One region of the Sedimentibacter sp. B4 genome, then DNA from elsewhere that is predicted to be linked to it. Evidence: riboswitches for the same ligand, from Rfam matches in the RefSeq annotation. Region 1 holds a riboswitch; the other holds the start of a gene.

Region 1 (4,634 bases):
TTAAAAGAACAATTTCATTGATGTTATCATTAGTTATGCTATTTTCTGTACTTACAGGATGCAGCACAAACGAACTGGGTTATCTCAGTTTGTCGAGAGAACTGGCGGCTTTGACTCAGTTTTCATTTGAAAATACAACAAACATTGAAGTTACTGAAGATGTGGCAGGGGAAGACTACAATGCAGCAATTAATTTAAAGGGTAAGGCTAACGTAGAAGACTTAAACTCAATTTACATGAATGTTGATGTGACATTCAGCTTAAATGGATTAAAGTCAACTGATCCAATCAATTTCATAATTGCAGACAATAACGTATATGTTTCAAAAAATCTGGTTCTTCAGTTAATTACATTTGATGAAATGTTAAATGGCGAAGCAACAGAAAGTGTGGAAGTTATAAATGATTTCTACAACAACGGCCTTAAGGATGTGGAATACATACTGCTTAGTGATTTAGGTGAAATGGACAGCATTGAATATGAAACGGATTACAAGGAAATGCAGGATAATGCAATTGACTATATTACAACAGCATTTAAGGGCTTTGATTCAAAACTCATAACAAAGATAAACGGAGGTTACTCCATTGAACTTACTTCACAGGGCGCTTTAGAATTTGTGGAAAGACTCATTACATATGTAAGCGAAAACAGAGAGCATGTGTTTGATGAAACTGTGAAGTATGTTGAAAACCTGTACAACAACACAGAATTTGAAGGAATGACTGCTGAGGACAAGGAAACATTAATAGCTGAATTAGAAGCAAGCAGACAGGATTTTTATGATTTCTTGGATGAAGCAGTTATGATACTTGAAACTGAAGAACTGGCTTCCATTGAAGAACTTGTGAGAGGAAGTAAAATTCAGCAAAATATTGTAAAAACAGGTTCATCATACAAGGAAAATTCATCAGCAGAAATTGTTTATGAAGGAATGTCCATGGGAAAACTTTCAGCAGAAACTTTAGTAACACCTGAAAATGTTGAAAAAATTTCAGTTACAGAAAGTGTTATGACTATAGAAGATGCTGAAAGCCTATATGAGAAAACAGAAAACAAAATTAATCCCGCTCAGACAATGCAGCTTATGTGGTATACAGAGGGTGAAGATCTTGATGTTGATATAACGAGACAAAGCGGCAAGACAGATTGGAATACACAGCCATACACTATCATTGAAAACAGAGTTTATCTTCCTTTGAGATACATAGGCGAAACATTTGGAGAAGAAGTATATTGGGATAATGATGCAAGAAAAGCATATGTTATAAGAGGCAATGAGAAAATCGACATGACAGGTGTGATTGTTGACTCAAGAACAATGGTTAAAGTGAGAGACTTTGAAAAACTCGGATACAAAATAACTTATACTCTTGATGGTGATTTTTCCACTGCAGTAATTGAAAAATAAATTTGTTAATAAATTTAGAAGGACGGCTTGCGCCGTCCTTTAGTTTAATTTTCTTCATTTACAGTCTTACTTTTCCATGCTATTTTTGATTCGCTTTTCAGTCCCTCAAAATACAGTCTTGTTTCAGATGCAATAACTCCCCTGAGTCCAATGAGAGCTATGAGGTTTGGTATTGCCATGAGTCCGTTTACAATGTCTGCAAGAATCCATATCATGTCAAGCTTGAGGAATGATCCTGCCCCTACAAGTACAATAAAAATCAATCTGTATAATTTGATTGCCTTAACTCCAAACAGGTATTCTGTACATCTCTCACCATAGTAGTTCCAACCGAGAATTGTTGTGAAAGAAAAGAATATCAATCCTACAGTAACAATATAAGGTCCGATTAAAGGCAGCCCCTGGTTGAATGCTTCATTTGTCATGCTTGCACCTTGGAGACTTCCGTTCCATACATCTGTCATAATAAGCATCAAACCTGTCATGGTGCATATAATTATTGTGTCAAAGAATGTTCCTGTCATTGAAATAAGTCCTTGTTTCACGCATGAATTTGTTTTTGCAGCAGCAGTTGCAATTGGTGCGCTTCCAAGGCCTGACTCATTTGAGAAAACACCTCTGGCAACGCCGTTTCGCATGGCATACATGACGCTTGCTCCTAAAAATCCACCGGTTGCAGCAGTTGGGGTAAATGCGCTTTTTATTACCAACAAAAATGTTTGTGGAATAAGCTGAATGTTTGATATCATTATGAACAATGCTCCCAGCACATAAAATACAGCCATAAATGGAACAATGATTTCTGAAATTTTTGCAATACTTTTGATTCCTCCCAATGTTACAAGTGCAACTATTGCGGTTATCACTATTGAAGTAGCAAGAACTGGAATGTTGAAAGTAATTTTTACGGCATCTGTAATTGCATTAATTTGTGGAAATGTTCCTATACCAAAGAAGGCAACTCCTACGCCGAAGGCAGCAAACATTTTTGCAAGGACTTTGTTTCCAAGTCCTCTTTCAATGTAGTACATAGGTCCTCCGGACATTTGTCCGTTTTCATCAACAACCCTGTACTTTACGGAAAGAAGGCATTCGCCGTACTTGGTAGCCATGCCGAAGAAAGCTGCAACCCACATCCAGAACAAGGCTCCAGGTCCTCCTGCCTTGATGGCGGTGGCAACACCTACAATGTTTCCTGTTCCGATTGTAGCCGCCAATGCTGTGCAAAGTGCACCGAAGCTTGAAACATCGCCCTGTGCATTGCTATCAGTGTCTTTGGAAAAAACCAGTTTCAATGCCAGGGGAAGCTTGAAAACCTGAATGAGTCCAAGTTTGAATGTAAGGTAGATTCCTGTTCCCACTAGCAGCATCAGCAGTGGCGGTCCCCATATAAAGGAATCGGCCTTTTCTAAAAATAATGTTACGTTTTGCATTTTGTACCTCCCTAAATTTTATAGTGCGTTTAAGGAATCCTCTTAAAAGACAAAAAGCCAGATCAAAAAAGACCCGGCCTCAAAAAATTACAGCATAGCTCTGTCCTTTTACCTGAGAGATTGACCGGTGTAACCGGCTTGCTCCTTCGGTGCTCATTTGAGGCTCTCCAGAGTTTCGTCCGATAATGGTCCTTTTGCCTGAAAGTGTAACTCCTTCGGCGGATCATATGATCTCTCTCCCACTATCTTCATCCGAAATATTTAATTTTATCACTGGGCATGATTATAGCATGTACTAGGAAAAAACAAAAGGGAAAAATTTAAATACGACATATCTTAATTATGAAAACGGTTATCAACAAATTTTCGTCAGCAATATATGCCGTATAACAAAATACTTACTATTTCCTGATAATATGCTATAATGATATAAACTAAAATATATTGTCAGGTGGTTTTATGGAAGAAAAAGCATTGCAGAAAAAGTCCTATACAAAAGTTATAGATTATATTAAAAAACAAATTGTAAACGGAGATTTAATAACAGGAGGAAAACTTCCATCAGAACGAGAATTGTCTGATATTCTGGGTGTAAGCAGGAACTCTGTCAGGGAAGCCATCAGGATGCTTGATTTTATGGGTATTATTTCTAGCCAGCAGGGAGCAGGAAATTATCTTACAGGCAATTTTGAAAACAATCTTGTGGAATCTATGTCCATGATGTTTATGCTTAATCAGATAACTTATCAGCAAATAAGCCAGCTGAGGCGTGCACTGGAACTTGAGGCGCTGATGATTGCCATTGACAATGTAACAGATAAAGAAATTGAACAGTTTGAAAATATAATTTCTCAGCTTGAAAATCAAACAGAAGAATATAATGTAATTCTAGATAAGCAGCTTCACTATAACATTGCAGCAGCATCCAGAAATACTTTGATAATAAATATACTAAGAGCTCTTTCAGAAGTGATGGATAAGTTCATAGCGGACCTGAGGAAGGAAATATTAAGCTCTGAAACCAGCAAAGATTACCTTCATGATGCACATGACAAAATGGTGAAGAGCCTTATAATCAAGGACAAAACCCTTGCTTTTTCTGCAATAAACAAACATTTTGATTTGATTGACGAAGAGTTGGATAGAATGACAAAAAATATATAAATAGAAAGCAAAAAAGATTTTTTAAAATATCAATGTTAAAAAAGTGACTATTGTTGACAATGATAACATTTGCAGATATACTTAATAAAGTAAGTGGTACTACCAGTTGAAAATGCGCATGCATTTTTATTTTTATCAGAAGTGGTACTACCAGTTAGTGAAAACGAAATTATAGTTAATGTATTCAGAAAGGGAAAAGGTAAACATATGAACATTTTGGTTTGCATCAAACAAGTTCCTGAAACAAACAAAGTTGAAGTAGATCCTGTTACAGGAGTATTGAAAAGAAACGGCGTAGATTCAAAAATGAATCCTTATGACTTGTATGCAATTGAGACAGCACTGAGAGTGAAAGAAAAAACAGGCGGAACCATTACTGTTATTACCATGGGACCACCACAGGCGGCAGGAGTAATAAGAGAAGCATTTGCCATGGGAGCAGATGAAGGTGTGCTCATTTCCGACAGAAAATTCGGCGGAGCTGACGTTCTTGCAACAAGCTACACACTTGCTCAGGGAATAAAGAAAACAGGAGATTTTGAACTCATTCTCTGCGGAAAGCAGACTACTGACGGAGATACTGCCCAGGTTGGACCTGAAGTTTCTGAATGGCTTAACATACCAA
Region 2 (4,634 bases), on a different contig from region 1:
CCCATAAAAAAATGGAAGAGCTTCTTGACAAAGGTGAAATAGATGCATGCGTAACAATGCATTACCCATTTCCAATTGGAGTTTCAACAGTGGGAAGGATTGTAACACCTGGAAAAGGAAAGGAAATGTTCATTGCAACAACAACAGGAACTTCTTCTACAGATAAAGTTGAAGGAATGGTTAAGAACGCCATTTATGGTATAATAACTGCCAAAGCATGCGGCATTAAGAATCCTACTGTTGGTATTTTAAATGTTGATGGTGCAAGACAAACTGAAATAGCTCTGACAAAATTAAAAGAACAGGGATATGACATAAATTTTGCAGCTTCTCAAAGAGCAGACGGCGGTGCTGTCATGAGAGGTAATGACCTTCTCATGGGTTCAGCTGATGTTATGGTAATGGATTCTTTAACAGGAAACCTCATGATTAAAATATTTTCTTCTTACACAACTGGCGGAAACTATGAGTCACTAGGCTACGGATACGGTCCTGGAATCGGTGAAGGCTTTGACAAGCTCATACTTATAATATCAAGAGCTTCAGGCGCTCCATTAGTTGAAGGAGCCATGAAGTTTGCCGGAGAACTGGTAAAAGGAAATTTAAAAGCCATTGCAAAAGAAGAATTTGAAAAGGCACACAAAGCAAATCTTACTGAAATACTGAAAGGAACTAAAACAGTAAAAAAATCTTCTGAGGACGAAGTGAAAGCTCCAAAGAAAGAAGTTGTGACTTCCCAGATTTCAGGAATTGAAATAATGGACCTTGAAGATGCTGTAAAGCTTCTGTGGAAAAACAATGTTTATGCAGAAAGCGGAATGGGCTGCACAGGACCAATAATTCTTGTAAATGAAGCAAACACTGAAACTGCCATTAAAGTTCTTCAGGACAATGAGTTCATAGCAAAAGAAAAAACCTGCTGCTAAAACAAATTTAGGGTAGGACTACTGTCCCACTGAAGATAACAAAATTATTGAATTAATAACACGGGCGGACACGAGGTCCGCCCCTACAATTACATTTGTCAATAGTCCGAGATTCTTTAGAATCTCGTTTTTTAATTTTTAAAGCTGTGAATTGGTGCCGGAATTCTGCCGCCTCTTGCTATAAAGTCATCACTAGAAAAACTGCTTACCTTCATTATGGGAGCCCTTCCTAAAAGTCCTCCGAATTCAGCTGTATCTCCTAATGTTTTTCCGTAAACAGGAATTAGTCTCACTGCTGTTGATTTTTGGTTTATAACGCCTATAGCGCATTCATCAGCAATAATTGCTGAAATAGTGCTTGCTTTTGTGTCTCCGGGTATGGCAATCATGTCAAGGCCTACAGAACAAACACATGTCATAGCTTCAAGCTTTTCGATGTTTAAGGAACCTCTGTTAACAGCTTCAATCATTCCTTCATCCTCGCTTACAGGTATAAATGCTCCGCTTAATCCCCCTACATTTGAAGAAGCCATGATGCCGCCTTTTTTAACCGCATCGTTTAATAATGCCAGAGCAGCTGTGGTTCCATGGGCACCGCAAGCTTCAAGTCCTATTTCTTCTAATATTCTTGCTACGCTGTCACCGACTTCCGGAGTGGGTGCAAGGGATAAGTCCATTATGCCGAAAGGAATATCCATTCTCCTTGAAATTTCCTTTGCCACAACTTCACCGGCTCTTGTAATCTTAAATGCAGTCTTTTTGATTGTCTCGCATACGGTTGTGAAATCCTGACCTCTTACTTGTTCCAAAGCATTTTTTACAACTCCGGGACCGCTAACTCCAACGCTAAGGCATGTTTCTGATTCTCCGGTGCCGTGGAATGCTCCTGCCATGAAAGGATTGTCTTCAACAGCATTGGCAAACACAACTAATTTTGCACATCCAATGCTGTCTTTGTTTCTTGTAAGATACGCTGCTTCTTTTATAACTTCACCCATGATTCTTACAGCATCCATGTTAATGCCTGCCTTTGTGGTTGCAACATTAACTGAAGCACAAACCTTGTTTGTTACAGCAAGAGCCTGAGGAATTGAACGGATAAGTATTTCATCGCCTTTGGTAAATCCTTTGTGAACAAGGGCTGAAAAGCCTCCCAAAAAGTTTACTCCTGCCACATCAGCAGCCTTGTCCAAAATTTCAGCATACTTGATATAGTCAACATCATTGCATGCACCTGCTATTATGGATATTGGAGTGACTGAAATTCTTTTATTTATTATTGGTATTCCGAATTCTTTTTCTGTTGCTTCGACAGTTTCTACAAAGTGCTCGGATAACCTTGCTATTTTATCGTATATTTTAATCCTTGATTTTTCACCGTCTGAATCAGCACAGTCAAGAAGTGAAATACCCATAGTTATTGTTCTTATGTCAAATTTGAGCTCATCAACCATTTTGACTGTTTCCAGTATGTTATTAGATTTAATCATTCGTCTACACCTCGTACATTTTGTCAAAAATATCTTCCCGTTGAATTTTGATTTCCATATTGATTTCTTTGGCTTTTTTGTCTAATTCCTGCTGAAGTGTTGTAAAATCAGTTGTAATGCCATCAAGGTCCACAAGCATTATCATTGTGAAGTAATCTCTCATTACTGTCTGGTTAATATCAAGGATATTTGCGTTGTAGCTTGCTAAAAGTGTTGAAACATGTGCTATTATTCCAACGCGGTCCTTTCCGATTATTGTTAGTATGCCTTTCATGTTATCCTCCGTTTATAATGTTAGTATGTATGCAGCCTTTAAGGAAAATGGTGTTATATAAAATACAGAGAGACGCCAGTCTCTCTGTACAACAAAAACACATATGTGCTTTCTTTCAGCTCTGTTCTTTTACCTGAGAGTTTCATTGATATCAACTTTCCCCTTCGGTGCTCTTAAAGAGTCTCTCCAGAGTTATGTCCGCTGACGGTCGACTGCCTTCCGCCAGTTTCATCCAAAATATTTTATTAGGGGTTAGTATATACCGTCTTGTTTTAAAAATCAAGCATAATATTTAAATTTATAAAATTTTCTTTTTTTAACAAAATACTTTGGCATTTTCGATAGTTTTTTGATATAATAAAATAATGACAACATTTACTCGTTTTTATTGTTAATATTGATAAAGCAGTACAAAATAATATCATGTTGAAAATATAATAAATTTTGTTATAATATATGGTAGCAAGGAGTGATATTATGAAAATGGGCTTTGAATTGAATCTGTCTCAGACTCAAAAGCTTATCATGACACCTGAATTAAGACAGGCTATACAAATTTTGCAATTTAATAATGTTGAATTAATGGAGTTTATATACAAACAGCTTGAGGTTAATCCTTTTCTCGAATCAGTTGACAATAAAGTCCAGGAATCATCATCAGATGAAAGTGCTGAATATGAAAAATCTGATTTTGATAAATCTGACAACAAAGATGAAATCGATTGGAAGGAAATTACAGAAAAGTATGATGACCTAAGCTACAAGGCTTATGAAAAAACTGCAGATTCTGATGAAAAGCAAACATTTGAAAGCTACACTTCCAAAAAAATGTCTCTTAAGGACCATCTCATGGTTCAATTAGGAGTTTCCGTAAAAACTAATAAGGAAAAAAGAATAGGCGAATTTATTATTGAATCACTTGATAACAAGGGCTACTTAGGTTGTTCAATTCAAGATATAAGTCTTTTGTTGAATGAAGATGTGGTTGAAGTGGAAAGAGTTTTAAGACTTATACAAACTTTTGACCCTGTGGGAGTTGGAGCAAGAAATTTAAGTGAATGCCTTATGATTCAACTTAAGGAAAAGGGAATTCAAGATAAGAATGCATATATCATAGCAGAACAATATCTTGAAGAAATTGCTACCAACAAAATTCAAAAAATAGCAAAAGATCTTCGTATTACAGTTTCAAGGGTACAAAGCATTTGCGATATAATCAAGATGCTTGAGCCAAAGCCATCTAGAGGATTCATAGTAGACAGCGACAACATAAGATATATTGTTCCTGATGTGACTATTGAAAAAATAAACGGTGAATATATAATTATAGTAAACGACAACAACCTGCCTGTTCTAACTATAAGCGGCTATTATCAGAATATGATAAAAAATCTTGATGACAAAGAAGCAAACAAGTTCCTGAGCGACAAACTGAATTCATCTATGTGGCTTATAAAGAGTATAGAGCAAAGAAGAATGACACTGTACAAGGTTGTTGAATCCATACTCAAGTTTCAGAGAAAATTCTTTGACGAAGGTAAGACTGCATTGAAGCCTTTGGTTCTCAAGGATGTTGCTGAAGACATAGGCGTACATGAGTCAACTGTCAGCAGGGCTACAAACGGAAAATACGTACAAACTCCTATAGGGTTGTTTGAACTTAAGTACTTTTTTGCAAGCAGCTTAAGCGAAAGCGATGGCGAAGGAATTTCATCCACCAGCGTGAAGTCTCAGATTCAAAAATTAATTAATGAAGAAAACACACAAAAGCCGTTAAGTGATCAAAAAATAGCTGAAATGCTCAGCTCTGAAGGAATCAACATATCAAGAAGGACTGTAGCAAAATACAGGGATGAAATGAGGATACCATCTTCATCAATGAGAAGAAGGTTCTAATTAATTAAGAATTAAGAATTAAGAATTAAGAATTAAGAATTAAGAATT

What was found. A riboswitch is a leader RNA that binds a small molecule or an ion and turns the genes downstream of it on or off. The one in region 1 is predicted to bind glycine.
Region 2: it holds a riboswitch for glycine, as region 1 does, so the genes downstream of both, BN358_RS02645 (ACT domain-containing protein) here and BN358_RS19300 (sodium:alanine symporter family protein) in region 1, are expected to answer to the same signal.

What each region holds. Positions count from the first base shown of each region.
Region 1 is NZ_CANG01000955.1:255,939-260,572, reverse strand. It holds gene BN358_RS28020 (copper amine oxidase N-terminal domain-containing protein) at 1-1,412, shown strand, start outside; gene BN358_RS19300 (sodium:alanine symporter family protein) at 1,457-2,845, opposite strand; glycine riboswitch at 2,936-3,026, opposite strand; gene BN358_RS19295 (FadR/GntR family transcriptional regulator) at 3,305-4,009, shown strand; gene BN358_RS19290 (electron transfer flavoprotein subunit beta/FixA family protein) at 4,217-4,634, shown strand, end outside.
Region 2 is NZ_CANG01000014.1:16,029-20,662, reverse strand. It holds gene grdD (glycine/sarcosine/betaine reductase complex component C subunit alpha) at 1-926, shown strand, start outside; gene BN358_RS02650 (PFL family protein) at 1,058-2,416, opposite strand; gene BN358_RS02645 (ACT domain-containing protein) at 2,421-2,690, opposite strand; glycine riboswitch at 2,802-2,890, opposite strand; gene rpoN (RNA polymerase factor sigma-54) at 3,168-4,586, shown strand.